DNA from 3 places in the Paenibacillus sp. J2R1T-4 genome. Region 3 is predicted to be linked to each of the others. Evidence: riboswitches for the same ligand, from Rfam matches in the RefSeq annotation. Region 3 holds a riboswitch; each other region holds the start of a gene.
The links. A riboswitch is a leader RNA that binds a small molecule or an ion and turns the genes downstream of it on or off. The one in region 3 is predicted to bind cyclic di-GMP.

Region 1: another riboswitch for cyclic di-GMP. It lies ahead of AC58QD_RS18260 (hypothetical protein); the one in region 3 lies ahead of AC58QD_RS04905 (diguanylate cyclase domain-containing protein).
Region 2: another riboswitch for cyclic di-GMP. It lies ahead of AC58QD_RS22645 (hypothetical protein); the one in region 3 lies ahead of AC58QD_RS04905 (diguanylate cyclase domain-containing protein).

Annotation. Positions count from the first base shown of each region.
Region 1 covers NZ_JCAUBA010000010.1:193,827-204,232, forward strand. The annotation lists gene AC58QD_RS18220 (M14 family metallopeptidase) at 1-609, shown strand, start outside; gene AC58QD_RS18225 (hypothetical protein) at 632-856, shown strand; gene AC58QD_RS18230 (hypothetical protein) at 906-1,148, shown strand; gene ytvI (sporulation integral membrane protein YtvI) at 1,145-2,227, opposite strand; gene AC58QD_RS18240 (iron-sulfur cluster assembly accessory protein) at 2,378-2,677, shown strand; gene AC58QD_RS18245 (YuzB family protein) at 2,713-2,937, shown strand; gene AC58QD_RS18250 (hypothetical protein) at 3,036-3,299, opposite strand; gene AC58QD_RS18255 (YjcZ family sporulation protein) at 3,849-3,962, shown strand; cyclic di-GMP riboswitch class I at 4,141-4,226, shown strand; gene AC58QD_RS18260 (hypothetical protein) at 4,300-4,593, shown strand; gene AC58QD_RS18265 (molybdopterin-dependent oxidoreductase) at 4,882-6,192, shown strand; gene AC58QD_RS18270 (lipoate--protein ligase family protein) at 6,243-7,175, shown strand; gene AC58QD_RS18275 (alpha/beta hydrolase) at 7,242-7,970, opposite strand; gene pdhA (pyruvate dehydrogenase (acetyl-transferring) E1 component subunit alpha) at 8,251-9,339, shown strand; gene AC58QD_RS18285 (alpha-ketoacid dehydrogenase subunit beta) at 9,343-10,323, shown strand.
Region 2 covers NZ_JCAUBA010000015.1:74,613-85,018, forward strand. The annotation lists gene gucD (alpha-ketoglutaric semialdehyde dehydrogenase GucD) at 1-1,262, opposite strand, end outside; gene AC58QD_RS22635 (fumarylacetoacetate hydrolase family protein) at 1,285-2,172, opposite strand; gene AC58QD_RS22640 (IclR family transcriptional regulator) at 2,276-3,034, opposite strand; gene AC58QD_RS22645 (hypothetical protein) at 3,377-3,586, opposite strand; cyclic di-GMP riboswitch class I at 3,656-3,739, opposite strand; gene AC58QD_RS22650 (class I SAM-dependent methyltransferase) at 3,829-4,614, opposite strand; gene AC58QD_RS22655 (PIG-L deacetylase family protein) at 4,767-5,477, shown strand; gene AC58QD_RS22660 (PrkA family serine protein kinase) at 6,095-7,990, opposite strand; gene AC58QD_RS22665 (DUF2161 domain-containing phosphodiesterase) at 8,197-9,000, shown strand; gene AC58QD_RS22670 (polysaccharide deacetylase family protein) at 9,092-10,096, shown strand; gene AC58QD_RS22675 (NAD(P)/FAD-dependent oxidoreductase) at 10,111-10,406, opposite strand, start outside.
Region 3 covers NZ_JCAUBA010000002.1:282,958-293,363, reverse strand. The annotation lists gene AC58QD_RS04940 (TrkH family potassium uptake protein) at 1-420, shown strand, start outside; gene AC58QD_RS04935 (cation:proton antiporter) at 461-1,702, shown strand; partial or broken gene AC58QD_RS04930 (collagen-like protein) at 1,876-2,163, opposite strand; gene glnA (type I glutamate--ammonia ligase) at 2,355-3,692, opposite strand; gene AC58QD_RS04920 (MerR family transcriptional regulator) at 3,717-4,127, opposite strand; gene AC58QD_RS04915 (methionine gamma-lyase family protein) at 4,206-5,456, opposite strand; gene hflX (GTPase HflX) at 5,459-6,781, opposite strand; gene AC58QD_RS04905 (diguanylate cyclase domain-containing protein) at 6,933-8,306, opposite strand; cyclic di-GMP riboswitch class I at 8,403-8,490, opposite strand; gene AC58QD_RS04900 (SPL family radical SAM protein) at 8,581-9,399, opposite strand; gene trpS (tryptophan--tRNA ligase) at 9,514-10,406, opposite strand, start outside.

The DNA.
Region 1 (10,406 bases), on a different contig from region 3:
GTGAATCCGGACGGAGTTGAGCTCGTTCATTGCGGAGTGTGGCCAGGCCATCCTCATGGAAAGCGTTTATTGAAGTGGAATAAGGGCAAAATGGACTTTACGGGATGGAAAGCGAATATTCAAGGAGTTGACCTGAATGATCAGTTCCCGGCCTATTGGGAGGAAGAATGCGCACGCAGACGACCGTCCGCTCCGCAGCCTGGGCCGCGTGATTACACAGGGAGCGGCCCGCTTACAGAACCGGAAGCCAAGGCGATGGCTGCCTTCACACGGTCACGAAACTTTCAAATGGCGGTTGCTTTTCACACACAGGGAGAAGAGATATACTGGAATTACAGAGGGATGGAGCCTGCAATCTCCAGACGAATGGCCGATAAACTTGCACAAGCCAGCGGTTATCAATCTGTGAAGCTGGCTGGCAGTGATGCTGGCTATAAGGACTGGTTTATCCAACAGTTCCGCCGGCCCGGCTTTACGATCGAAGCCGGACAAGGCATTAATCCGCTTCCCATTGAGCAATTCGATTCTCTTTACGGTAAAGTAGAGTCGCTTATGGTAGAAGCTATGAGGCTAGCTGAGGAGTACAGCACCTTCCCTAATCCAAGTTGATTTCTCGTTCCAGGAGGTATTCATGCTTAAGTCGGCATTGCGTCAATGTTATTCGATTCTAAAGACCTTATCTTTAATTGCTCTCCTATATCTCGGTTTTCCGGCGAGTTCGTATGCATCCGCTGGCAGCGGCTTACCGGATTCAGCCCACAAAGTGATGATTGCCGTCTGTGTCGCTGGAGCGATTATCCTTATCTCTTTTGCAATCTTTGTATACCGCACTTCAAAGAAAAACCGACGTTCATAGGTGAATGAACATCGGTTCAGCAGCTAACTTTATTGGAATGGAGGGTTTGATCATTATGCGAAAACTATTGTCTCTGCGCCACTGGGCTCATGTATTCCGGAGAGTATTCCGCCTGTTAGGTTCAAATAAAGTTCCTGTTTACATGAAGCTTCTACTCGTCATACCAGCACTGTTATACTGGATTCTGCCTGATGTGATGCCCTTCATGCCAATTGATGATATTGCGGTAACGATGCTCTTGATGAACTGGTTCTCCTCCCGCTTGGAAGGAAGATACGAGCTGGAGGATTAATATTCTTCGGCTGGGAGCCGGATCCATCGTTTCAAATAGCCTTGCTCCATAAGCGCTTTGATCAGAATGATCAGGATCGGCGACAATATCAATCCAGCTACACCGAACAAGGACAAGGATATGATCATGAAGGAAAGCATAGTGAAGGCAGATACACCCAATGAATCTCCCGTTATCTTAGGCTCCATGATTTGGCGAACAAGAATGACCACTCCAAGCACGACGCTAATCCAGATCGCAAGCGATGTATTTCCTACGATGAATAAGTAAATAATCCACGGAATGAACACGGTGGATACACCGAGCAACGGTAGTACATCGAAGAACGCGGCTAGCAAGGCAATGGAGAATACATTCTTGACTCCAAGCAGCAGCAATGCCAGGAAAATAATGATAAACGTGATCGAAATAAGCTTGATCTGCGCTTTTAGATAAGAAACGATACCTTTTAACACATTCTCCTTGAGGAAGAAAAAGGCACTCTTGAACGTGCGCGGTGTTTTGTCACTGGCCAGCCGTTTCCATGTGTCGATCTCAATGCTTAGGAAATAGGCCAGTATTATTCCAATGGTGAAGTTCACTACAAACGATGAGAAAGAAGTTAGCATGGAGAATATCCAACCAAGGAACAAGGTAGCGAGATAGGCTCCTTTCTCTGTAACAACACGCGAGTATTCTTTGGCTTTGTCCACGATATCGGGCGGTAATGAATCCAACTTGGATTGCCAGTAGGCCGTATTATTCACGATCTGATCTTGCAAAGTCAGCGCGTAGCCCGGGATTTTTTGGGACAAGGAATAGATCTGCGCCGTGAAGATAGCTCCTAGCCCTATGAATACAGCTAGAATAAGGATGATGAACAGTAGGGTAGAGATTGCTGTCGCAATGGACTTCTTCATCCCGCGGCGATTCAGGAACTTGGCCAACGGTTCGATGATAGCGTAGATGACGAAGGCTAAGAAGATAGGCGTAGCGATCCGATACAAATAACTGAATGTCAGCATGAACAAATAGATGGTCAACACCATCAGACCAATGTCAAACACAGTTTTGTAATATTTTTTATAGAACGAAAGCATGGGTTCACCCCTTCATCAGTTAACCCTTATGGAGGGCCTCCCACTATTTTACATGGTACAACCTCCAAGGGCAATGCGGGCTTAAGATTAGACGATGCGAGCAAAACATGATATGATTTTGATGACTTAAGGGACAAGGAGTGATTGGACATGGAGTGCAAAATAACGCGCAGTGCGGCAAAAGTACTGCTCAAGGAACTGGAATTGGAAGAGAACAAAGGATTAAAGGTTAGAGTGAAAGTAGAGTTTACGCACGCTGGACTTGTTCAATACGCCTTAGGGTTGGATGACGCTGACGAAAACGACGAAATCGTAATGACCGATAAAGGGATTGAAGTGTTATTAGAGCGAACAGAAGATGTGCTGGACGGCGTTAAGATCGATTATTTGTATGTGCCGAACGAAGGGTTCTTCATTACTAACCCGAGCAAAGGAAATCTCGGCGAATAACACGCTGCCGCATTCGGGAAAGGAATACCTGAGTCATGGCCAATGATATACGGATTTGTGACAAATGCAAGCATATGAAGGTAAAGACAATGCTGCCTAAGCTGCAGAAACTTGTACCCAACACAGAGATCAAGGTAGGCTGCAAGTCCTATTGCGGTCCTTGTTCGCGAGCAGCGTTTATTTTCGTGAACGGGCGGTATATAACCGCACCCACGGAAGATGAAGCAATTGACAAGGCAATAAAATACTTAAAAGCATAACTGCTGAATGAGTAAGAGCATCTTTCCCTGTTGCAGGGATCGATGCTCTTTGACGTATCAACAGGACCAGGTCACTCGTAAAATGGGGTGCTGATCCTTCATTTTTTACCGGAGCTTCGTTTGGCCTTTTGGTTAGGAACAGGTCGGCTGCCGGCTCTTCTACCGCTCGGAGTTCTTGATTCTTTAATCTTGCGGAACAAAAAGATCCCATTGTATATTCCCGCTAAGCCTATGAACGCTAACATTAGTTGAAGAAGCAGTGAGTCAGGCTGCACAAAAAACACAATGACACAAATGACGGTGAACAATAAGGCCAATACTAACTCGATAAGGACAAGCAGATTCCATACATTGCGATTCATGATCCATCCACCTCTAGCATGCTCGGTTATGTGCTCTAGTCTATCACACCGAAGGGCAGCAAGCCATATAAGCATAAAGGACCTCAAAATAGTGTTGATGTCTTTGAATAACCTGTCCCTTTCCTCGGCTCATCCTTAGGAATACAATGCATTATTCCGAGAAATAGGGAGGAAAAATATGAATTCATACAGCTCGAAAAAACTTGGTGTGAATAGTAACAGCAGCGCTTTTTGTAGAAATGTGTGCAATTTATTCGGTTCGGGACGTGCATCTTGCCGTCGCGATTGCGCTGCTTGCTGCAGAGGAAAACGTAGAATGTCTGCAAATGTAAAGTCTAAGAACAAACATTGTGGATGCGGACACTGATCCAACCAGCATTGCAGCTAGAAATAGCGAATGGTTAGTTGGTTTACTTTGGTCAAGCAGGTGTAAAAAAACACAGATTTTTTGCAGGAACGGGCGTATATCCAATCCACAGGTCCCCTATATTCATACAGTGTGTAGTGTGGTGCAGCCACAAAGATGCATTGAAGAGAGGAGGACGGAACATGGGATTCGTTGGCGGAGCAGGTGTAGGTTGTGGAGTAGGATTCACCTCAGTCGGTATTATCTTGGTTCTTTACATCTTATTGGTGATTATAGTTCGCCCATTTGGCTTGTAAAATTCCTGTGTGAAGATACTCATAACCTGAAAGGCCGGTGCAATGCGCCGGTCTTCTTTTTTTTGTGTGAAAATACACAATTTAATTGATTGTAAATAGGAAAAAAGGACGATGCTTAACTTACCTCAATCTTGTATGCTATAAGAACTACATAAGAAATTACGACAAACTTCGAACATTCTCGATACGGCAAACCTGGTGAAAGCCAGCGGCGCAAAACTACAGGGGCTACTGCCTTTTAGGCTAAGCCAGCCAGTTACCGAAAGAAGTTGGAGTTTTTTCTGTTTATATGAGGATAAATTATCCCAAATTCTAATCAAAAAAAGGAGTGAATGACGTGTACGGGAATGCAGGTGTAATGGAGCAAGGGTTTTATTTCAAAGTAGGCGGCGATTTTTTTGGGATGTATCATACGTCGGAAGGTCCTAAGTTATTTTTCAACCGGGACAAATACATGCTTCGCGACAATTGCTGGGACGTAGAGCTTGTGATCGGACAGAAGAACAATCTGTTTACGTTTTATTGGAAAGGCGAAGTGAAAATATCTTTTCGTTGCTCCAAGCATCAGGATTTCATCCTGTCTCTGTTCAATTTGCTTCAGGAAAAGTTCACTCGGCCACAGATGGCTTAATATTGAATACCTGACCATCAATAGAAGGAAGCACTTTGAGTGGCCTCGCCGTCACGAACAAGGGCTTCCTTATTTGTTCTGGTGGGGAAAAGTTCCGTAACCGCTTCAAGCATGTCGTCCATTTGATGATGGAGAAGATGCTTATTTTAATCCAACAACGTTGCCGGAAAGTGCTGTCAATATTAATTAAGTCGCCTTTCATCAGGAAGGCAATTGCTATACAATATAAGTATAAACTCTAGTGCGATCCTGTTATTTGCTTCTGACACTACCTCTTGAAGGGTGCGAATGAGAATGAGAATATGGGACAAATGGCAGAAGAAGTCTTTCGGTAAGAAACTGTCCATGCTGCATGCTTGGAATGCTTGGCTTGTTCTCCTGCTCGCTGTAAGCGGTATTCTCTTGTTTATCAAACCTTTTCGTGAGCTAGGTGTCGTTAGGGTGCTAACCAAGGAAGGGCATATCTGGCTTGGTTTGATATCAACGGTTATCGTGCTGATCTATTTACCGCAAATGATTCGACATATCAGGCAGCTGCGAGGCAAGCCAGAGCAGCAATGGAACTTAAGTGTAGTCCTCATTCTGCTTGTCGGGTGGGTTGTGTCCGGGATTGTATTATGGCAATTCCGTCAGTTCCCTCCAGTGTGGAGCAATGTTGCATTAACTATGCATGACCTGTTTACTTGGGTAGGCGTTCCATACGCAATCTACCATTCTGTTACCCGCAGCCGTTGGCTGAAGATGCGTCGTCCAGGCGCTGTTATGCAGCGCGAAGCGGGTGAAGGCGTGCGTGAGAGTGAGGGAGCACCGAGAATGGAGACACCGCGCTCTGTGACGGAGACGGTGCGCGATGTCTTGTACACACGTCGTTCTTTTATTCGTTGGGGATTGTTGGGACTTCTGGTTGTGCTAATTGGCCCCAAATTCGGACGTTGGCTGTTCTCGGGAGGCGGTAGTGGGGGAATAGACTTAAATGCATACGATCCGTCAAAAGACGGCAATCGAATGCTTCCTGCTCCGCAACCGTTGCCAGATTCTATCGTTCCCGTAGGAGGCGGCAGTCAGGGGCATTTTCGGATTTATACGGTAACACCGATTCCATCATTCTCATCCGATAATTGGAAATTCACGATCTCGGGACTAGTTGATCGCCCCCAGAGTTGGGATTGGAAGCAGTTCACGGATTTGGCTAGAAGTGTTCAAGTGAGCGATTTTCACTGTGTAACAGGATGGTCCGTCTATAACAATACTTGGGAAGGAATTGCACTTTCGAAGCTGCTCGAAAAGGCAGGGGTGCAATCCAAAGCGCGAGTTGTGAAATTTTACTCCGGTGACGGGGTATATACGGACACCCTTACATTAGCTCAAGCAGCCTTGGATGATGTAATGGTTGCTGTTCTGCTTGACGGCAAGCCAATTCCCCAGGAGTTAGGCGGGCCTGTTCGTTTGATCGTCCCTAAGATGTACGCCTACAAATCTGTCAAATGGCTGCAAAGTATTGAGCTAATCGATAAAGACCACATCGGATATTGGGAAGCCAGAGGTTACGATACAGATGCTTGGGTGCCGAGTTTGAAGCCTAGGCAGGGCAATGTATAGAGCAAATCAGAGATAGACGATATTAAGGTTTGAAGGAGCTAAGGTACCAGATGACAACTAGACCAAGCAAGGAAACGGAACAAGAAAGCGAACTGGGAATGGAAGGACAATCGGAGTCAGGAGTTGGGGAGCGGCAGCCATCTGAGCTCCCCCGCGGCGGCTTCTATATCCATGATACTAGCTCAAGAACGCTTGTTGGGGATATATTGTTTCCTTTCGCTTATGATGAGCTAATGTGCAGAAAAGTAGGAGAAGGGGCTGCTCCGGTAGTCCACCTGTGGCGTCATGAGAAGGCGCTTGTGCTGGGACTTCGGGATCGGCGTCTACCTATGGCGGAGTTAGGAATGAATTGGCTTAGCGCGCAAGGGTATCAAGTTGGAGTTCGAAGTTCAGGCGGTGCCGCTGTTCCACTCGACCCTGGTGTCTTGAATATTTCCCTGATTGTACCGATCTCAGACGGCAAACAAAATTTCCAGACAGGGTTTCAGCTTATGCGTCAATTGATCGCAACTACGATGCAACGCTTCGGAGTTGCGATTGAAACTGGGGAAGTGATTGGCTCGTACTGTCCAGGCGCATACGATTTGGCTGTGGATGGACGTAAGTTTTGCGGTATTTCTCAGCGCAGACAGCACAAAGCTTTTGTTGTACAAGCTTTTGTAGTTGTTGAGGGTCATGCAGAGCGAAGGGGCCATATGGTCCGAATGTTCTATGAGATGGCGTCTGGAGAGGTGCTTGATGATGGGCTTAACCCTGTAGGAACACCAACTCTTGATTATCCGCATGTGAAACCATCTACAATGGGGAGCTTGGTAAGCTTGACGGCAGGAAAAGGGGTTACGATGCGCACATTCATATTGGCCCTTATGGAAACAATGCAGGCATGGGGGGCGTTGTCTGGTCGACATCCGAATCTTCCCTCGATGCAAGAAATGCAGACTCAAGCAGAGGTGCTTATGCAAAGGTACAATGGTGGAGAATAAGGATTGGCAAAGAACGACTCGGAGAATGGATCCGGGTCGTTTTTTTGGTGTGGAAGGTGAAGGCTATTAACCTAGAAAATGATGCAATGCGGAAGGTAGCTCCTGCTGCCAGAATCCCCAAAGATGTTTCCCTTCCTCCTCTAGATAGGTCAGGCGTGTGTTCCTCTCCTCAAGCAGCCCGCGCGCTGCTCGATTAGCTGCAAGAAAATCGAATGTTCCTCGTGTAGTCTCCACACTTTCCTCCTGCAGCCCAATCAGCATGTAGAGTTCAAGCCAAGACAGATCTTGCTCATGCCGGATTCGCTCTTGTGTACTAGCCAAGAAAGCCCCTGACAGCGACAAGACTCGTGTGAACAAGTCGGGACAGTCCAATGCTAAATGCAGCGATACGGTACCGCCTAATGAATCCCCAGCAAGAATACGGGATTCAGGGTTCGTTCTTACCGGATACTTCCTCTCGACAAAGGGAACTAACTCTTCCGCGAAAAAACGGCAATAAGCGGAGAAACGTGACCCTTCTGGAGAATATTCTTCGGTCCGAACCGCTTTATTCACATCAACCGCTACTATTATGGCAGGATCCAGATCTTCATCCAATATCAATCGAGTCATTTGGGTAGCAAGCCGCCCGAAATTGATGAAATCTTCTCCATCCTGACAGTAAAGAACAGGGTAAGTGAGCAGCTCGTTATACCCCGGCGGAAGCACGATCCGTATCGATCTTGTTTCTTGCAATGCTTCTGAGGGTAAGTTTTCTTTGATAAGGGTACGTTTGTAGTAGATCGAGTCATCCATTGAATATGTCTCCTTAATCAGTTAAAAATAGGGAGTGAAATATTAATTTATTGCACAAAATAACCGTTGTGATTCGACAAATTCGACAAAAAAGAGGAAGTTGTCACTAGCTTTTTCTGAAACTGTACTATATAATGATAGTGCCCTGTTATACTTGATATTATCAAGGAAACTGCATTCTACAAGTACAGACTTATACAGTTTCTTGATACAGCTTATGTAATATACTATAACAGTTTTTGAATAAGGCAGCAAACAATACTAGTTCGAGGTGATTGCCATGAGCAAATCTTTATCCGAAGTCAGGATGGAAGAGATTCAGCCGTTAACGATTCTTTCCGGAGACGGAGCAGTTATTGATCAAGAAGCTTTGCCGAACTTAAGCGATGAACAATTACGTGAGCTTATGCGCCGTATGGTGTTTACTCGCGTATGGGATCAACGTGCAGTCAGCTTGAACCGTCAAGGCAGATTGGGGTTCTATGCTCCGGTTTCCGGTCAGGAAGCATCCATGATCGGCAGCGAATACGCATTGACGAAGGAAGATTTCGTATGTCCAGGATACCGGGATATGCCGCAGATCGTATGGCATGGGTTGCCCATGTATCAGGCTTTCCTATACTCCCGAGGCCATCAGCATGGCGGTCAAATTCCGGATGACGTGAATGTGCTAATGCCGCAAATCATCATCGGAGCGCAAATTGTACAAGCAGCGGGCATTGCAATGGGATTCCAAAAACGCAAACAAAACAATGTAGTTATAACATATACAGGTGACGGCGGTTCTTCACAAGGTGACTTCTATGAAGGAATGAACTTTGCGGGAGCTTTTAAGCTGCCTGTCATATTTGTCGTGCAGAACAATGGCTATGCGATCTCAACGCCTCGTGATAAGCAATCGGCTGCGAAGACGATAGCTCAGAAAGGTCTTGCTGCAGGAATTCGTAGCGTTCAAGTCGACGGAATGGATGTACTGGCTGTATACAAAGCAACGGCAGATGCAGTTGAACGCGGCCGCAACGGTGAAGGTCCAACTCTTATTGAAGCCATCACATATCGGTTCTCTCCTCACTCCATGTCCGGAGACGATCCAACCAAATATCGCACCAAAGATGAAGAAGCGGAATGGGCAACCAAAGATCCGCTAGTTCGTTTCCGTAAATATCTGGAGTCCAAAGGGCTTTGGACGGAAGAAGATGAGAATAAAGCTTCCGAGGAAGCTAAGGAAACAGTAGCTGAACAAATCAAAAAAGCTGAGTCCACTGAGAAGATGACGATTCCTGGTCTTATCGACAGCATGTTCGAGACGCCGACCCAGCAATTGCAAGAGCAGAAGGCGGCTTATACCGCTGCGAAAGGGGATCATTAAGCCATGGCACAAATGACGATGATTCAAGCGATTACGGATGCGATGCGCGTTGAGCTCGAGCGCGATCCGAACGTATTGATTTTTGGAGAAGATGTAGGGAATGTAGGCGGGGTTTTCCGGGCAACGGAAGGCTTGCAGAAGCAGTTTGGCGAAGATCGGGTATTTGATACGCCACTGGCGGAATCTGGGATTGGCGGTCTTGCAGTTGGTCTAGGCGTGATGGGTTTCCGTCCAATTGCCGAGATCCAGTTTATCGGTTTTATGTTTGAAATGATGGATTCGATTGTTGCTCAAGCATCCCGTATGCGTTACCGTTCAGGCGGCAAGTACAACAGTCCGATTACATTCCGTACCCCTTTTGGCGGCGGTGTGAAGGCTCCTGAGCTGCACTGTGACAGTCTGGAAGGCTTGATGATTCAAACTCCGGGTATCAAGGTAGTATGTCCTTCCAATCCTTATGATGCAAAAGGACTGCTTATCGCAGCGATTCGTGACAACGATCCGGTCTTCTTTTTGGAGCACCTGAAATTATACAGATCATTCCGTGCTGAAGTGCCTGAAGGAGATTATGTAGTACCTCTTGGCAAAGCGAATATTGTTCGTGAAGGAACAGATGCTACAATCATTACTTATGGTGCTATGGTTCACACTTCTCTCAAAGCAGCAGAAGAAATTGAGAAATCCCGCGGGGCCAAAATTGAAGTTATCGACTTGCGCACACTTAGCCCGTTAGATATAGATACAATTGTAGAGTCCGTTAAAAAGACTAACCGGGCCATTGTGGTACAAGAAGCTCAGAGGTCTGCAGGTGTTGCGGCTGAAGTGATTGCTCAGATTAGTGAAAAAGCGATTCTTCATTTAGAAGCCCCAGTATTGCGTGTAGCTTCGCCGGATACGGTTATGGGCTTCCCGCAAATTGAAGAAGAGTGGTTACCGAATCCAGCTCGTATTATTGACGGTTTGAATAAGGTTCTTGATTTCTAATGAATACCGGGGCCCCCGGAAAGTAATCCGAATTAGCTTCAGAGTGACACTTCACTTTGTGGGGTGAATGGAGGAGGAAGAAC
Region 2 (10,406 bases), on a different contig from region 3:
GAAGCACTGAGCCCATAGTCTACATCATTAGCAAGCTGCACGGCTTCTTCCAGACTATCAGCAGGAATGAGCGTAAGAACAGGTCCGAAGATTTCCTCCTGCGCGATTCTCATCCGCGATGAAACCCCCTCGAAGACGGCTGGAGCAACGAAATAACCGTTTGCTAATGGACCCTCTTCAAGCCTCGTACCGCCGCACAGTAAGTGAGCACCCTCTTCGATACCCAGACGAACATACTCCAGTACCGTATTCATTTGTTTCTCGCTTGCACACGGACCGAGCCATGCCCCTGATTCCATGCCGTTTCCGACAGTCAGCTGCCTTACCTTGGCCAACAACTTCTCCTTAAACGGCTCATATACCTGCCGCATGACGATCACTCTGCTGGTAGCGGTACATTTCTGCCCTGTCGAGCGGATTCCTCCACTCACTGTAGCTTCGACGGCCAGGTCGAGATCTGCATCATCAGCGATCAGGATCGGATTTTTTCCGCCCATCTCAAGCTGATATTTGATTCCGCGGGCAAGAGCCGTTTGTCCCACACGCTTCCCAACTTCATTCGAACCGGTGAACGTAATTCCCTTGACATCCGGATGCTCAGCAAGCGCTTGCCCGATAACAGACCCGCTCCCGGTTACCAGATTCAGAACACCGGCCGGGAAGCCCGCCTCAGCGAAGCACTCCACTACTTTGACCGACGTCACCGACGTTTCTAGTGCTGGCTTAAGCACCACGCTGTTGCCGTATACGAGCGCAGGCGCCATTTTCCAGATTGGAATGGCCACTGGAAAATTCCACGGAGCAATAACCGCTACGACACCTAATGGAGCTCGAGTCGTAAACATGAGCGCTTCGCTGTCGGTTGAAGGGATGACATCGCCAACCTTACGCATGCCTTCTCCCGCATAATAACGCAGGATGGCGATACCGCGGGCTGTTTCTCCCTTCGCTTCCGGGAACGTTTTGCCCATTTCACGGGTCATTGTCTCGGCGATCTCCTCCAGCCGGCGCTCCATCACGTTAGCGGCTTTAAACAAATATTCACCTCTTGCTGCCCCCGACAGCCGCTTCCAGTCCTCCTTCGCTCCCTTCGCAGCAGCGACCGCTTGATCCACATCCGCGCTTACAGACAGCTGCACGTACCCGACAACCTGATGTTTATCCGCCGGATTCAGACTTGGGGCTGTATTCCCGCTTACTGAAGCGGTCCATTCCCCTGCCACGTAATTGAAATAAAGGTTTGCTTCATTATTTCTACTCATGCTCAGATCCTCCTGATCAGGTTCAATTATGATTCCTTACTTCTACTTCATTGACAAGCGTTCCAAGTCCGGTAATCGAAATCTCTATACGGTCGCCTTCCTCCAGCGTGAAATCGTTCGGCGGGACGATGCAAGTTCCCGTAAGCAGCACAGTCCCTTCGAATAAATCATTATCGCGTTTGAGAAAACCCACCAGCTCCTCCAGCTTGCGCTTCAACTGACCTGTGTTAGCGCTTCCTTCAAAAAGTAGCGATCCGCCCCGGAAGATACGGCAAATGATTTGCAGGTCATAAGGGTCCGCAACAGCTTCGACCAATCTTACTGCAGGGCCGATTGAACAGGAACGGCTCCAAACCTTGGCTTGCGGCAAGTAGAGCGGATTCTCTCCTTCGATATCGCGGCAGCTCATATCGTTGCCGATTGTATACCCGACAATAATTCCTTCGCTGTCTAGCACAAGTCCGAGCTCCGGCTCCGGCACCTGCCACACGGAGTCGCTTCGCAATCGAACGTATTCGTTCGGACCTACAGTCCGTGCCGCCGTTGATTTCATGAACAGCTCCGGCCTTACCGCGTCGTACACCTTGTCATAGAACGTAGCAGCATCCAGACGGCCTCCCGTTGCTTCGTAGTTGCGGGCTTCACGGCTTCTCTGGTAGGTGACGCCTGCTGCCCATACCTCCGGCGCCTCGACAGGTGTAACAAGGTGGATCGGTATTCCCGTCAAATTAACCCCCAACCCTTGCTGCAAGTATTGCTCCACCCACATCATCGCCGATTGTCCTGCTGTTCGAGCAGTCCGCAGTAAATCGAAGAGATCCTCGAACGGCAAAGCATACCTTTCTCCGTTATCCAGATGTGCTGCCAGTTGAATGGCTCCAATCTCGTTCCGATACCTTTCAATATTCATAATAGCGCCTCCATTTGTTCTATAATATAGAACTATGTTCTATATTATAGTTATAGAAAAAGGTTTAGAGCCCGTATTTCGGTTATTCCAAACCTAAATCGACTTATGCCCGAAAGCCCAGATCAGAGGAAATATCGTCTGCTGCCCTCTGAATCATTCTCACATAGCTTTCCAGCTCCTCCTGACTCACACTCACTACCATGGTGGAGATGCTAATGGCTGCTGTTACTCCGCCCCCATAACCACGAACAGGAACCGCCGCGCAACGCACGCCTAATTCATTCTCTTGATCGTCTACTGCGTAACCTTTACTCCTCACAGTCGACAATTCTTTAAGAAATGCGGCTTGATCTGTAATTGTGTACGGCGTCTGCGGGGTGAATGGATATCCCTTCAACATTTTCGCCAGAACTTCCTGCTCACGAAACGCGGTCAACACCTTGCCAACCGCACTGCTGTGCAGAGGAACTCTTCGACCGATTCTGGAATATCGGATGGCCGCGAGCTCTCCTTCCACCTTTTCAATATAAACACCCTCTTGTCCGTCAAGAATGACCAGATGCACGGTCTGACCTGTTTGCGCGGACACCTTCTTCAAATAAGGCAGCGAAGCGGTTCTTATATCCATAGAGCCTAGCAGCAGACCGCTCTTCACCAAATAGGTCAGGCCCAAACGGTATTTGCCGCTATCTGCATCTTGATCGATGTAACCGTGCATCTGCAGCGTCTTGAGCAGCGAGTGAACCGTACTCTTATGTAGTCCCATTCGATCGCTAATTTCCGTGATTTTCAGCAGTGGGGTCGCTTCCGTAAACAAATCTACGATCTTAAACGCCCGATCCAGAGCTTGAATAATAGGCATAATGTTATGCGCCTTTCTTGTAAATGTGTTCTATATTATAAAACTCAGTTCTCATAATAATTTTACTGGAGTCTCCAATAAATTACAATACCAATTCTCTTAATTACTGATCAGCTTTACTTTAATTGCAATACAGCAACTAATTCCCTCACGAGTCCACTTTTTGGCTTCTATCTCAACTATAATTGCTTTTCTGCAACTAAATTGGCCCCAACCACCCCGTATGCTCTAATTAATTGCTTTAATGCAACTAAATCTACCCAGCACGCTTCAAACTTTTGCAGCAGAACTCCACCATACTAAATAAAGCAGCCTGATGGCTGCTTTATCCTGAATCCAGTTTTATCCGATCGCTACAGTTTTGTACTCCTGGCATGCCAAGCATGTTGACACATCCACACATGTCGGGTTCATCGTCCCTGTGAACTTGGTACAGTAGATGGGTGTTTTGTATTCCACGTTCGGAGAGATCATTAAACAATATGCACAGTTCCCTATTAATTCGATAGTTAACCGATGCAAATCTACTTTTAGCTGTCTTACTTCATCCACAATAACACCCTCCATCTATATATCCTATAGAAAAGACACTGCCCATAGACAGCGTCCTTGAGAGTACGCTTGGGCAACCCGGCTGTCATAGCTTTCGCAGTAGACCCGTGGCTTTGCGACCCTGTCTTTCGAGCAGGTTTGCCTAATTCCTTCCGAAGAACAAATTATAAATCCGTGACTATAGTAACATACATTAAAAATCCGATTAATAGGTACTAGGACCTATAAAATAAAATTCGAGCTCAATAAAGCTTCTGAGCTACAAATCGTAGCCTTACATAATCCATTTTCCAAGATCCGTCACTCCATAGCTTAGCTCGAACTAGATCAGTCGTTTCCTTGTATACTAGCTCAATCTGCTCTGGATTCAACCCTGTGGTAAACACTCCGCAAAACATGTCCAGCCAATGTCTTAAACCGTTCTCACCATCGGTCAATACAGTTGGCCGATCAAAGGTTACGAGATTACGCACGATGAAGCCTTGGGCTTCCAAGATTGTAGCATATTGTCCGGCTGAAGGGAAGAACCATGGATTGCGGGCTGCAGCATCCACGCCATGGCTCCTAAGCACTTGCGACAAAGCATCAACGATGTGCCTTACGTTGCCTTGCGAGCCGAATTCTCCCACGAATCGGCCTCCTGATTCTAAGGCCCCCCATACCCCGCGAATCACATTTGCAGGTTGTCTCATCCAATGCAAGGCCGCATTAGAGAATACAGCACTGTAAGTACCCTCAACATGTAAATTTTCTGCGTCTGCTACATGAAAGGAGAGATGAGGATACTTACTTCTCGCCTTTAAGATCATCTCACTTGAAGAATCTATCCCTGTCACATCTACACCGCTCTCAGCAATTTGTGCGCTCAAATCTCCCGTTCCACAACCCAGATCCAGAATCCGTTCGCCTTGAAGGGGATTCAGCCAATCGATCACACTCCTGCCATATTCCGATACAAAGCCAAGGCTGCCATCGTACAGCTGCGGGTTCCACATATTGGTGTGCTTTTCGTTTTCAGATTGCCTCATTTCATTGTCCTCCTATAATCATTTGTGGTTAAAGAAGTGCTCCTGTATGCCCTCTAACTTGTATTTTGAGCCTTACTCTGTTATAAGTCTAATATATAGAACCTTTAGATATAATAGGTATTTCCTATAGAAGAAATGGAGGTAATAGCTTGATGAACGCTACACCTCATCAGCAAACGATTGCCATCATTATGGCACATCCAGACGATGAAACATTCACTAGCGCAGTAACGATCCACCAAGTTGTGCAACAAGGACATCGGGTTGTGTGTCTTCTAGCTACGAATGGTGAAGCCGGCAAGAGCGGCCGGTTGAAGCCCATGACCAAGGATGAGCTATCCATTAAACGCCGGGAGGAAATGACCAAGGCCGCATCCGTGCTAGGACTTGCCGAAGTTCGATATCTGGGTTATCCGGACGGACGACTAGCCTCTGTTGACCGGAATTTATTACGTGATCAGGTTGCCCAATTCATTCGCGATACTTCAGCCGATATCATCATCACATTTCCCGAGGATGGAATCAGTGGCCATAAGGATCACACGGCCATTCATCATGCCGTCCGCGAAGTTGTGACAGCACGAGAGTGTCCAAGTGTACGCAAGCTGTACTACGCAGCAAGTCCTGTGCTGCTCGCTGCGGGATATCTCCCTTCCATCAGCTATAATGTAATGCCTTATTGGACGGTCAAGAAACAAGCCCTGCTTGCACACGAATCACAGATCTTATCTATAGAGCGTGTCTTCGGTTCCATGGGGGACGAGAGCACCATTCATGAGGGTAAACGCGAGGAGAAGTTTATTCTGGCTTGGGAGAATGGCGTGCCATTTCCGGTCAAAAACGAGTCCAGTCTTACAGAATAGATGATTCGTAAAGCTACATTCTCTATGTCAATCGAGAAGTTACATTCGCAAATGATCTACCAGCGTACAAAGAAGAAAGCCGGGCATACAGCAAAGTCTTGGCGATTAAGTCCAGTTGGCGCGCGGAAGTGCAGGAAGGTGGGCTACAACCGCTGTTGTACTTGAATTCTTTGATTATATTTTTATGGTGAGAATTCAAGTACAAAGGCGGACGCTTTCGCTTTTCCGCTCCACCTCCCCGCCCTTTTCTGGTCGACTTTTCTTTAGGGAGTTGCGATTTCATACACCCCTAAAGCGGATTTTCCGCTCTACAGCAATCGCTCAACCCTCTAATTCACCCCTAAAGCGGATTTTCCGCTCTACAGCAATCGTTCAACCCTTTAATTCACCCCTAAAGCGGATTTTCCGCTCTACAGCAATCGCTCAACTCTCTAATTCACTCCTAAAGCGGATTTTCCGCTCTACAGCAATCACTCAACCCTCTAATTCACCCCTAAAGCGGATTTTCCGCTCTACTAAAAATTAAAAGAGTGGAACCTTCAGTTCCACCCCTAATACTACCTGTACGTGAAGAAGGCCCGAAACCGCTATTACATAGCAGCTCCGAGCCTGATCCATCACCGATTCAACAAGCTGCCTACATACCGCAGCAATTCGTTCGCCGATCCTGTCGTATACCCATGTTCATCAACAAGCCGCTTGATCACTTCGTTGATTTTCTTCAACTGGTTCTCATCCGGTGTTTTGGTCGAGGTTGTAATCTTCACGATATCCTTCAAATCGGTGAACAGCTTCTTCTCGATCGCTTCGCGCAGACGCTCATGGCTGCCATGCTCGAATCGCTTCCCTTTGCGGGAATATGTGGACATCCGAATCAGTATCTCTTCACGGAATGCCTTCTTCGCATTCTCCGATACCCCGATCTGTTCCTCAATGGACCGCATGAGCCGCTCATCCGGATCCATCTCTTCACCGGTCAGAGCATCTTTGATTTTTTGCCAATTGCAGTAAGCTTCTATATTATCCAGATAGTTGTTGAACAAAGTCTTGGCAGACTCCTCATAGGAATAGACGAATGCTTTCTGAACTTCCTTCTTCGCCAGCTCATCATACTCTTTACGAGCTACAGATATGAAATTCAGATATCGCTCCCTTTCCTCCTTGTTGATAGACGGATGCTGATCCAACCCGTCCTTCAGAGCGCGGAGCACATCAAGGGCATTGATGAATTCCAGGTTTTGACGAATCAGGGCGCTGGATATACGGTTGATGACATAACGCGGATCAATCCCGGTCATACCTTCTTCGATATATTCGTTCTGCATCTCCTTGAGATCAGCGTCTTTGTAGCCTTCCACTGTTTCTCCATCATATAACCGCATCTTTTTGGTCAAGTCCATCCCTTGTTTCTTGGACTCCTTAAGACGTGTCATTACGGAGAAGATCGCAGCCGCTCGAAGAGAATGTGGCGCGATATGTATATGCTTCATGTCACTTTGCTGGATCAGCTTGCGATATATTTTCTCCTCCTCTGATACCTTCAGATTATAGGGGACGGGCATTACGATCATACGGGATTGAAGAGCTTCATTCTTCTTGTTGGCGATAAATGATCTATACTCCGATTCATTCGTGTGCGCCACTATGAGCTCATCAGCCGAGATCAACGCGAAGCGACCTGCTTTGAAGTTGCCTTCCTGCGTAAGGGATAACAAATTCCAGAGAAATTTCTCATCACATTTGAGCATTTCCTGGAATTCCATCAGTCCTCGATTCGCTTTGTTCAATTCCCCGTCGAATCGATATGCTCGAGGATCTGACTCTGTACCGAATTCAGTAATGGTCGAGAAATCAATACTCCCTGTCAAATCAGCGATATCCTGTGACTTCGGATCAGATGGACTGAACGTACCAATCCCGACACGCTCCTCCTCGGAGAGAAAGATTCGTTCGATCATCATTTCCTCGATCCGGCCGCCATACTCCGTCTTCACCCGCATTTGACAGGAGGGACACAGGCTGCCCTCAATCTTAACATTCAACTCCTGCTCGATAACCGCACGGAGCTGATTGGGTACGAGATGCAGCGGCTCCTCATGCATCGGACACCCTTTAATTGCGTACAAGGCTCCTTCCGGAGTACGTGAATATCGTTCCATCCCCCGCTTAAGCATAGTAACAAGTGTTGATTTTCCGCCGCTGACAGGACCCATTAGCAGAAGAATCCGTTTCTTCACATCGAGGCGCCTGGCAGCGGAGTGGAAATATTCTTCAACCAGCTTCTCCACGGTTCGGTCGAGTCCGAATATTTCATCCTCGAAAAATTTGTATCTTTTCTTTCCATTCTCTTCAGTAATCCCATGCCAAGCAATCATATCGTACACGCGTGAATGCGCAGTTTTGGCTACACCGGGATTGGCTCTGACAATTTCAATGTACTCAGCAAACGTTCCGGTCCATGCTGCTTGCTCCTGCTCCCGACGGTGCTCCGAAATTCGTTTAAAAATGTCCATGGTGCCCTCCTCTCGTCTGTACACGGCTTGACACGCTTCCATAAAGTTAGATTTGCAGTGTATTACATCCATATGCACAGAACCCGTTGAAGTTGCCCATTAATTTGCTTGAAATCCGTTCAACTTTATTATTATGATATAGTATATGACTATATTGTCAGGAAACATGACATAAACAGTTGAAAACTGGAGAAGGAGAGACATAGATGGCCATACAGAGCGAAACGGAACTATATCCTCCTATCAAAAACTACTTGGAAACGCTAGGCTACGAGGTGAAGGGTGAAGTCAAACATTGCGATCTAGTCGCTATCCGAGGGGATGAGCCCCCTATCATCGTGGAGTTGAAGAAAACGCTAAACCTGCCGCTCCTGATCCAAGGGATCGATCGACTGCAGCAATCGGATACTGTGTATCTAGCTGTTGAGCTCCCTGCTACAGGACGGGCTCCCCATCAGCTTAGATGGTCCGATCTTACCCGCTTATGCCGTATGCTTGGTTTGGGCTTAATGACGGTGCGCTTCTTTTCAAGACGGAAGCCAAAGGTCGAGGTTCTCTGCCATCCTGAGCCATACAAGCCGCGACGAAGCAAGATCAAGGCTGCCAAGCTAGTCTATGAATTCAAGGAACGCACAGGGGATTATAATGTGGGGGGCAGCTCGAAACGCAAGCTGTTTACGGCTTATCGCGAGAAGGCTCTGCATTGTGCCTATTGGCTCCAACAAAGCGGTCCGTCTAGTCCTCGCCAGCTGCGCGAATGGACAGAGAATAGCAAGGTCCAATTCCTGCTGCGTGACAATCACTACGGGTGGTTTATGCGTATTGAGCGGGGCGTCTATCAGTTGACGGGAGTCGGGGAGCAAGCTTTGGAGCTATATAAGGACATACTAGCGGATGTGCTAGTCAGTCGCGGCCGCTCGATTCATGCGGAGTCAGACATTGTAATTGTAGAAGCTGAGATAGCAACAAATGATGAAAACTCGAAACTTTCAAATTATATTAAAAAATAGGAGGAATGATCCTAGTCTATCGCGTATAAATATAGTAGTAGAACAAATATATAACTTCAGATGACAAATTCCGACATGGCGGGTGCGGCGTATGAAAAATAGGTTGCTTGTTGGCTGCTTGATAATAGGGATCACGGCCGCTTCTGGCCTTTCAGCATGTAGCAGTAAGAAAAGTGCCTCGGACACAGCCGTTCCATCACCTTCTGTTCAAAGCGTTATGGAAGCTCCAACAGCAAGTCCGCATTTCATTGCATCACCGCCACGACCTATAGAGAACAAAGAGGTAGGGACCGCAAGCAACCATTCACCCGATTCCAAATCGGAGACAATCGTAGATTTAAGCAAGACGCCTGCTCCAACTGACAAACCGGCAGCAGCAATTATTCCTGTCACACCAACTCCTACACCAACACCTAAGCCAAAATCAACAGCCCGTGTCATCCGAATTCCTGTTTTAAACTATCACAGCATTGGCAATCAACCTAATAATAATGCGGTCCTCAGCCCCAAAAATTTGGACGCGCAAATGGATTACTTGTCCAAAGAAGGGTATACAACACTAACACTCCGACAATTTATTGATATATGGCAAGGTAAAATAGAAGCGCCTTCAAAATCGGTTTTACTTACATTCGACGACGGATACGCGGATAATTACCACGAAGCAATGCCCATCTTGAAGAAATACAATTTCAAAGCAACATTGTTCATGTCGCCAGGGTCAGTGGGGGATGGGTGGTATATTGATTGGGAGCAAGCCAAGGAGCTGCATGAATCAGGCTGGGATATACAGCCTCACGGCATGACTCATCCTTATCTGAACAAACTCACGTTGGATAATCAAAGAACTGAAATCGAAGAATCAGCAAGGCTTATTGAAGAAAAGCTGGGGATCAAGGCAGAAGTGTTCTGTTACCCTTATGGTGTCTACAATAAAGATACATTGAAGATATTAACTGATAATCACTATAAATTAGCATTTACGATTGATCAGGGATATGCCGAGACTAGTCAGAATCCACTTACTCTTAAGAGATTGTTCATTGGCGGCAAAGACTCGCTTGATACCTTTATCACTAAATTAACGAAAAGCTGACATATTGAACTGCTTCAGCCTTGCTGCTGCATTTGCTGCAACGCTTTGTTCATCCAGATGGCGGCTTGACTGCCTTCACCCATGGCGATTGTCACTTGTTCTGCATGTACGGCTACATCTCCTGCTGCCCATACATTGCTGATATTCGTCATCTTTGTTCTAGGATTAGTAACGATATGCCGATTCTCCAGACGCTCGATTCGGAGTTGCTCGGCTAATTGCGAATGGACCTGGTTACCGCCGAAAGCGATAAACCCTCGTTCACCCGTGATCATTCTACCTGAGTCTCTTAAGCGTACTCCTTGAAAGC
Region 3 (10,406 bases):
GGTTCAACTGGCGGTGGGATCAAAACAACGACTTTTACAATCCTAATCGGTGCAATGATAGCAATGGTTCGTGGGAAAGATAATATTACACTTTACCGGTATCGGTTAGCACAAGACCGCGTTTATAAAGCCATTACACTAACAATTTTTGCTTTATTCGTGGTCATTTTTGTTACGATGGTTCTTACTACCACAGAAGATGCTCCGTTTCTTAAAATATTGTTTGAGGTAACATCAGCTTTTGGCACTGTCGGTCTCAGTTTGGGTGTAAGCCCTGAACTATCCGTCATAGGGAAAATTCTAATTTCTTTTATGATGTTTATCGGAAGGTTAGGACCTCTTACCCTTGCTTATGCACTAACGCCGAAAACAGAAAAGGAACTGTACAAATATCCGGAAGGCAAAGTTATAATTGGGTAAAGAGCAAGTGTGATAAACACCTGAGAGGAGGCCGGGTTCCATGGTTAATGAGACATCTGTTATGATTCATCATGTTTTGTTTCTAATTATTTTAATATACGCAGTAGGCATGTTATCCGGAATAATCGCCAAGATGCTGAAGTTTCCGGACGTAGCCGTGTTTTTGATTTCGGGTATGGTGCTAGGTCAGGGATTGCATTTGATCCACGAACCAAGCATCTCTTTTACGAATCAGTTTATCCTTATAACCGGCTCTACCCTCATCCTGTTTGACGGCGGAAGAAATATTCGTTTGCGGGGGCTTGCTAAAGTCTGGATAACGGTATCCCTCTTGAGTGTACCTGGTGTACTGATTACATGCGGCGTGGTGGCTGCAGCTGTGCATTATTTGCTTGGACTTGATTGGATCTATTCTTTTCTGTTGGGTGCTATAATATCATCCACTGATCCTGCCACGCTCATTCCTGTGTTCAAACAAGTGAAAATTCGACCTAAGGTCAGAGAAACCGTGGAAAGCGAATCTGCTTTCAACGATGCGACTGGTTCCATACTGACGTTTTCGATCTTAGCAATTATCATGGGAACAAGTGAAATCACGATCTCATCCGGAATCACGGATTTCTTAGTCGTTGCATTAGGTGGAATCGTGGTCGGAATTATCGTTGGCTTCCTTGCTGCTTATTTGGCAGCGCATAGAACAATAGGTTTGGTGCGCGATTTTACGACGATTACAATGGTTGTGGCGGCAATTGGGGCGTTTTTGCTTGGGGAAATGCTACACGTGAGCGGTTTTATGGCCACATTCGTAGCTGGTCTTATATGGGGAAATGCTCCAATGTACAAATTAAGTATGAGGGAAAAAGAACTGGAAATGAATCATTTCTCAGAAAACATTACATTGATGATGAGAATGCTCATATTCATTTTACTCGGCAGCCAAGTTGATATTGGAGCCATCCTTCAGTATCTCTGGCCAAGTCTGGCGGTTATTGCTATCTTCATGTTTATCGCTCGCCCCTTGACCGTACTTGCATGCACACTTCCAGATCGACGTGCCAAATGGGAACCCAATGAGATTCTGTTCATGTTTTGGGTGCGGGAAACTGGCGTCATCCCAGCTGCTCTGGCCGGGATGGTGGCTGCTGCCGGTATTGAGCATGTTGAGATTATTGCTTCGGTTACATTTATGGCCGTTTTGCTTACGATCGTTTTCCAAGCAAGTACGACAGCATTAGTGGCGCGCAAACTGGGCCTAGTGCTTAAATCCGAATCTGATCAGTAGATAGTTTCTCTAATTATTAATTATATTCTAATTGATTTTTAAGGTTAACTTAATATTAAACGATTATTCTAGAAGAGACCCAGTATTAACTTTCAGCCCTGCAGACTTAACAGTTGCAGGGCTGCTTTTTGATTTTTTTAGTATTCGAAACAGAAAATCCCACGACGCTCTCCTTAAAAACAGCTGAAAGATATGATTTGCCTTGTATCCAAACCGAAGAAAATCCACTGCCGGCCGGTCCACCGGAAGCCGGACACTGATCTACTCCCCACGAAAACTGGAACGAACCAATATTGCTCCCCATTTCTTTGCCATATATAGGTGAATCTGAATAGACAGCCTTGCATCGCACCAGGATCAACGGCAAATGTGGTAGCTTGCTGCGGGATAAATTGAGGAGGTGGCGAAGAAGGCGGTTGAAAAGCTTGAGTTCCTTGCTGTGGTGTTGATGGTTCGAACGGAATAAAACCCATTCGTATCACTCCTTCTGAATTATAGGCTAAAATAACTTATGCCAAGAGTGCGATGTATGTTCAAAAAGATTACGAGATGTGGAAATACCGCCTCTCACTGCTTTTCTGAGACCAAAACCACTCAACTTCCCACAAAAAGAAAATCCCCCGACGCTCACTGCGCCAAGGGATTCTCCAAATTAATACAAGGTCATATACTGATCGCGTTCCCATGCATGGACTTGAGTCCGGTACATATCCCACTCGATCTCTTTGAGCTCAAAGAAGTGGGTCAATGCATGCTCACCGAGTGCTTCGAAGATCACTTCGTCGTTCAGCATCTCAAGCAATGCTTCTTTCAAGTCTGCTGGTAAGCTAGGGATTCCTTGCTCTTCCCGCTCTTCTTCAGACATGATATAGATGTTCCGATCCACTGGTGGTGGAAGCTCCATCTTGTGCGCAATCCCGTTCAGACCTGCTTTCAACATAACAGCAAGCGCCAGATAGGGATTAGCCGCAGGGTCAGGGTTACGCACTTCAATCCGAGTGCTAAGACCGCGTGAAGCAGGTATGCGGATCATAGGACTGCGGTTACTCGCTGACCAAGCTACATAACATGGTGCTTCGTAGCCAGGAACTAGTCTCTTGTAAGAGTTAACGGTCGGATTCGTAATAGCGGCGAATGCGCGAGCGTGCTTCAAAATTCCAGCCATATAATAACGAGCGGTTTCGCTTAAGCCTAAGCGGTCCTTCTCATCATAGAACGCGTTCTCCGAGCCTTTGAACAATGACTGGTGACAGTGCATCCCGGAGCCGTTCACTCCGAATAAAGGTTTGGGCATGAAAGTAGCATGAAGTCCATGTTGACGGGCTACTGTCTTCACTACAAGTTTGAACGTCTGAATCTGATCTGCCGCATGAATGGCATGGGTATATTTGAAGTCGATCTCATGTTGTCCAGGTGCAACCTCATGATGAGACGCTTCGATCTCGAAACCCATCTCTTCCAATGTCAACACAATCTCACGTCGGCAATTCTCCCCCAGATCCATTGGAGCTAGATCAAAGTAGCCGCCTTGATCATTGAGTTCCATCGAAGGATTGCCCTTCTCGTCCGTCTTGAACAAGAAGAACTCCGGTTCCGGACCAACGTTCATCGCAGTGTAACCCATCTCTTCGGCTTCCTTCAATGCCCTCTTAAGAATACCTCGTGGGTCACCGGGGAACGGTCTGCCATCAGGCAAATATATATCACAAATTAATCTAGCTACACGATTCTCAGTTACCCAAGGGAATACAACCCACGTGTCTAGATCAGGGTATAAGTACATGTCAGATTCTTCAATACGAACATAACCTTCAATTGAAGATCCATCGAACATCATTTTGTTGTCGAGTGCTTTCTCCAGTTGACTCACCGGAATCTCAACATTCTTAATCGTGCCTAACAAATCTGTGAATTGCAGACGAATAAACCTTACATTTTGTTCCTTCGCGATACGTGTTATGTCTTGCTTCGAGTAGTGCGGGGTTTTCATAAAGCCATTCCTCCTAAAAATCGATTATTTGGGATTGAAACGAGTGAGCTCTCCTTGAATTAAAGAAACTTGCCCTGGACGCTTCCCGGATATTAATTGTTGCTTTAACATCTTGTGCAATTGGGAGTCACTCATCTCACGGCGTTTCACTTCAGTCTGATCATTCAACACGGTTGCTTCATCGGACTCTTTACTTACAGGGTATAACACCTGCTTAATCCCCGCAATATTAACGCCTTTCTCGATCAGGGCTTTAATTTGCAGCAATCTTTCTACATCGTTGAATGAGAACAGTCTCTGATTACCTGCCGTTCTGGCCGGTATGATTAATTCATGTTGTTCGTAGTATCGGATTTGACGTGCGGTGAGGTCTGTAAGCTTCATTACAATTCCAATCGGGAACAAAGCCATATTTCTACGAATATTATCACTCATTACGTATCACTCCACAATTTAGGGGTTACTAGAATTGTACATTCGAACCTAATACATGTCAAGGCATGTAAGGTTTCGTTACAGTAACCTGGCCTCCATCATATTCCTGATAGCCGTTAAAACCCCTAATTTGACATGGGAATAGGTGAGACCTCCCTGCATATAGGCAATGTAAGGTTCGCGAATCGGCGCATCTGCAGAGAGCTCCAGGCTTCCCCCTTGAATAAATGTGCCGGCTGCCATTATGACAGGATGTTCATAACCTGGCATATCCCAAGGCTCAGGCACAACATGAGCATCAATCGCTGAGGCTTTCTGAATGCCCTGCACGAAGGAGATGAGATGCCGTTCATCGGGGAACCTGATCGCTTGGATAAGATCCGTTCGTGGATCATTCCACTTGGGATGACTTTCGAAACCAAGCAATTCGAACAAAGCAGCAGCGAACACTGCTCCCTTCAGCGCTTGTCCAACCAGATGAGGAGCAAGGAATAATCCTTGATATATACTTCTCAGAGTCCCGAGCATCGCTCCGACCTCACCGCCAATACCAGGTGCAGTAAGCCGATAAGCCGCTAGCTCTACCAATTCTTTTTTCCCTGCAATATATCCGCCCGTTGGAGCTAACCCTCCGCCAGGATTCTTAATCAAGGAGCCGGCAATTAGATCAACACCAACCTCATTCGGTTCTTGCTCTTCTGTAAACTCCCCATAACAATTATCCACGAAAACAATTACTTCAGGGTTGATTGCCTTGACGAAGACAGTCATCTCAGCGATCTGTGCGATTGTGAATGACGGGCGCCAATCATATCCTCTGGACCTCTGAATGCCTATAACCTTCGTCTTCTCCGTCATACTTGCTCGAATTCCATCCCAATCCGGCGAACCTCCGCCTGCGAGAGCAACTTCTTCGTATACAATTCCCCAATCCTGCAAAGATCCTGTTCCGTCATTTGGCTTACCAATTACTTTATGTAACGTATCGTAGGGTCTCCCCGTAATGTAGAGCATATGATCGCCTGGACGGAGCACTCCGAACAGAGCCGTTCCGATCGTGTGTGTTCCAGATACGAAGTGCGGCCGGACAAGCGCTGCCTCCGCACCGAACACTTCTGCATACACAAGATCTAATATTTCACGACCTCTATCGTTATACCCATAACCTGTTGACCCTGAAAAGTGATAATCGCTTACTTTATACTTCTGAAAAGCCGATATCACTTTCCATTGAATACGGTCAACCGTCCGGTCGATTTGCTTCATCTTAGGCTCTGCTGTCTCTTCTGCTTGCTCCATTAGCCTAATCAGCGTCTCCGGCATATTCATCCTTACTCCGCCTCTCCCTGAATCGACTCCATTCCTGACTCCTGCATATAGGGGGTCAGCTTATATCCGTTCTTCTCAAATTCGTTATTCTTAAGCCTTACCTTGAACTGAAGGTAATCATCTTCTCCCACGGATTGCTCAGTCACATCCCCGACGCGGTACAACAAAGCAATCATCTCGCCGCGATCTGCCGGAATAAGGAACGTTCTGGTATCACCCATCAGCTTTTCCTCAATCGCCAGCTTCAGCTTTTCCAGATCTTCGTCCGCCATCGCGCTTACTCGCAAGGTATCCCCTGCCGTTGTGAGCCAATCTATCTCTCCAGGCTGGAGCAAATCAATCTTATTAAATACGGTTAACTTGTCTTTTCCATGCGCCCCAAGCTCTTGCAAGACATCTTCGACAACGCGAATTTGTTGCTCACGCATCTCACTTGAGCTATCTACAACATGCAAGATCAGATCAGCCTCACACACTTCCTCCAGAGTCGCACGAAATGCGGCGATAAGATCATGCGGAAGATTTTGAATAAACCCTACCGTATCCGTCAGAACGATTTCTTGGCCGTTTGGCAAACGCAAATTCCTCGAAGTAGGATCTAGTGTAGCGAACAGCTGATTCTCTGCAAAAACATCGGATTCCGTTAAACGGTTCAGCAGCGTGGATTTCCCTGCATTCGTATACCCAGCCAGAGCTACTTGGAACACACCCGATTTCTTGCGTCGATCACGATGTAATGTACGATGTCTAACTACTTCCTGAAGTGCGGTCTTGAGCTCCGTAATTCGGTCACGAATATGCCGGCGATCGGTTTCCAACTTCGTCTCCCCTGGACCTCTCGTACCTACCCCGCCTCCAAGACGGGACAAATTCTTTCCTTGTCCGGATAGCCTTGGCAGTAAATAACTTAACTGTGCCAGCTCTACTTGAAGAATCCCTTCTCTCGTCTTGGAACGCTGTGCGAATATATCCAGAATAAGCTGAGTTCGATCGATGATCTTGACATCCAACGATTGTTCTAGATTACGTACCTGGGCTCCAGATAGCTCTTGATCAAAGATGACCGTGTTGGCGCCATGTGTTTCTAGAAGAACTCTTACCTCCTCGACTTTCCCTTTGCCAATAAACCATTTCGAATCAACAGAATCCTTAGCTTGAATCAGGGAGTCAAGTACTTGCACACCCGCTGTCTCAGCCAGACTTGCAAGCTCCTGTAAGGAGTATTGAATCATTTCTTCAGACAACCGATTGCTCTTAATCACTAAGCTTACTAATACCGCTTTATCCAATTGATCGCCGCTAATTTCATGCGAGGTTGGTTTCATATTCACTACCTCCGATAGAACAGATTCAGACCCAAAGCCACACCATATACTCGTAACTGTTCTGCATCAAACTTGTTATATTGTACCACAATGCCTTGAAAACTTTCATTCCAGAACAAAAAACCGTCAAAGTGACGGCCATTAAAAGTTATTATATGCTGAACGTCAAGACATGGGGATGCTCATTCTCCACTTTCTTGCTTTCTAATATGTATTGCCCTAAGGCGTAATAACCTGCAATCTTGTACCCAACTGTGATCGGTATGACGACAACACGGAGGGGAATCAGAGCTCCATTCCTGGAGATGATCTTCATCTCAAAATGGCTGGGACTGCCGCTGGTGATTGTTGAGTTGAATCCTTCAATCACAGCCTTCTGATCTTCTTCGACAATCAGTTTGAAGTAAGGAAGCCCTTTGAACTCCTCGTTCGTATAACCAATTAACTTTTGTGCGGCAGGATTTAGCTCCAACATAATACCCTCACTATCAAAAATTGCGATAGGATCTGGATTATGATCGAATAATTGATCGGACTTACCTTGCTTGCTGGCTATACGCTTCCTGCGTTTATACTCATACATATTCAAATCGGCATGATGCATCAATTGTTCGATATTTGTTATTGTGTTTGGATCTGATACAGTATCACCAATAGAGAATGACAACTTGATTGGATATTGTTCGCTGCTGGAAACATATTGGCTATGATTCAATTGGGCCTCGATTCTTGCCAGAACATCTGAGTTGTCCTCAGTGTCCTCCAACACGATCACAAATTCATCTCCGCCTAAGCGACCGACGATTCCGTTAATCCCTTCCATCATCTTATTGAGCTGCGAGGCAAAGTAGACAATTACTTTATTCCCGATCATATGGCCATAAGTATCATTAATTTGCTTAAAATGATCCAGATCTATAAGAATGACCCTGACTCTATGTCCCTTAACAATAAGATGTTGACCAAAGATCAATGTCTGTTGGAGGGATGACAAACCTGTTAATGAATCAATCATAGACAATTGTCGGTATTCATTGCGCTCCTTCAATAACTTCCGCATCATTCGGGTTAATAAGGAGTACACCAGAGCATTAAGCAGGACAGCAATAACATTAGCCCAAAGTTCAGTGTTATCCACTTGACCTTGATAGCGTATTAGCGAGATCGCCGACAATAACCCTGCAGCGAAAGTAAATCTGGGATCAGGCACAAGCAATGCAAAACAAAGCAAAATGGGGTATAAGACAAGAAGGAAGCAATACAATTGAATGATTGGAAACACGACCAGTAAGAGCAATAACACAGTACTTGCTAACGAATACAACATAACGATGGAGGTTCGGGTCCGGAATAGCAGAATCAATAGTAAGGAGAAAAGGATGGCTATACTAAGCCCGAACCAAGACTGATAAACAGAGGCAAAGGCACAGCTAGCGGCGAAGACTACAAGGGGTCCCGCCAACACCTCCAAACCGTCATGAGGGAAAAACCTTTTCCAGATGGAACCGAACTTCGCTTTGACCATCAATCATGCTCCTTCCGACGGAGATCTAAGAATTAGACAAAAAAGCTATTCCATTGGATGGAATAGCTGGGTTTGCATTGAAAACAAATCATTGTTTCCGGCAACCCAGCTATCATAGTTCCGAAGGAACCTTAGATCTGAGGCTTTGCGTCCTTGCCTTTCAGCAAGTTTGCCAATATAGGTCAACCGAACTAATGATATAGTTCTTTTTCACTATATCATAGTAAGATAACTATTTCCAGTGATTGTCATGAAATATTGTTTCACCAAATGATCAGGGCAGAAATCCTTCCCGGCTAAGATATACATTGTGTTCTCCGAATCGTTCTCGCATCTGAGTCCAAACCCCGATATAAGCTGCCTTGTCATACCAATCCTCCATCCCTATCCGCTCGAAAAGCTCATGGATTTGAAGTGACTTGGTACGTTTGCCGCCGCTGCCGTCGCCCATGAAGAAATCATCCACGCACACCCGGTCGGTAACAGCTGCAAGCCTTTCTGCGAATGCTTGCGAGCTTGGTAAGACTGGCGATATTGCAGCTTGGGTAGGAATACCCGCTTCACGCAATTCACGCAGTGCTCTCAATCTTCCTGCAAGCGGAGGAGCCGCCGGACTAAATACTTTACGGACATCCTCAAGATCGGTTTCAACCGTCATACTCACACGTACTCGCCTGTCTAACCGAATCAACAAATCAATATCCCGGGTTACAAGAGGACTTCTTGTCTGTACAAGCAAGAAATCCGGCGGCTCTTCTGCCATTACTTCAAGAAAAGATCGGGTCACCTTGGCATTCGCTTCTACAGGCTGATAAGGATCTGTTGCGCTTGACATGAATATGGTAACAGGCCCTTTCTTCTTGGCCTTCCGAAGATCGCGAAGCAATTGCTCAGAACCTTGCTCCTTCACATCAACCCATGTTCCCCACTCCTCAGCACGGAACAAGGCTACAGGCATACGGCGAACATAGCAGTATGAGCATGCAAAGGCACAGCCGGAATAAGGATTCAAGGTGTGACTATATCCAGTTAAGTAACCGCCGGTAGGAGTTAATAGTTGCTTGGGGACAACCGAACGAATTTGAACGGGCATTTTCTTTCACTCCTCCGACAAGATATAGCAATTGTACATCAAACCTCATTGTATCCTTTTTATCCAATGCGCACAAGTGTTCTGCTTTTTCTAGTAAAATATCCAATCGTAAGCTTACAGCATTCTAAGATTCATCGCTTCACGAACCTCAGAGATCACTTCTTGCGCAGACTGTTTCGCTAGTTGATGCCCTTCAAGTAATACATCGTGAATGTAAGATTCCGATAATTGAGCTCTCCTGGCTCGAAAAGGCTGCACAAGAGTATTAATGGACTCCGCTAGCCCTGCTTTACACTGAACACAACCGATTTCTGCGCTTCGGCATTGCAATGCAATTGTCTTTGTTGTCTCTTCCGTACTGAAAAAAGTATGAAGATGGTACACATTGCAGCCGTCCAAAGTCGGTGTGCCTGGCTGATGAAGATATGCCCTGGTCGGATCTGAATAAGCCTTCTTGATCTTCCCATCAACTACTTCCTTCTCATCCTTCATACTGATATATGTCGATGGTGTATCTGACTTACTCATTTTCCCCTGACCAGACAGGGATGGAATTCGCACTGCATGCTCAAGCATGGGCTGTGGCTCAGGAAATATTGGACCGTACAATTGATTGAAACGTCGCTTCATCGTTCTCGCCATCTCCAGATGAGCGAGCTGATCTTCCCCCACCTGGACCAAGCTCCCCTTATGGATCAAAATATCGGCAGTCATTAACACAGGGTAGCCGACTAAACCATAGTTAACATTATCGGGGTGTTTCTTGGCCTTTTCCTTAAAGGTTGGGCAGCGAAGCAGCTCACCAAGAGGCATAATCATGCTTAAATATAGCTGCAGCTCGGCAAGTTCAGGTGCAAGCGTCGACTGTGCGTAGAACACACATTTCTGCGGATCAAGACCTGCTGCGATATAATCCTTAGCAATTTCAATTACATTCTTGGTCCTGTCTTCCGATTTAGGATGCGTGGTCAGCGCATGTAAATCAGCAATAAAATAATACGCCTTAT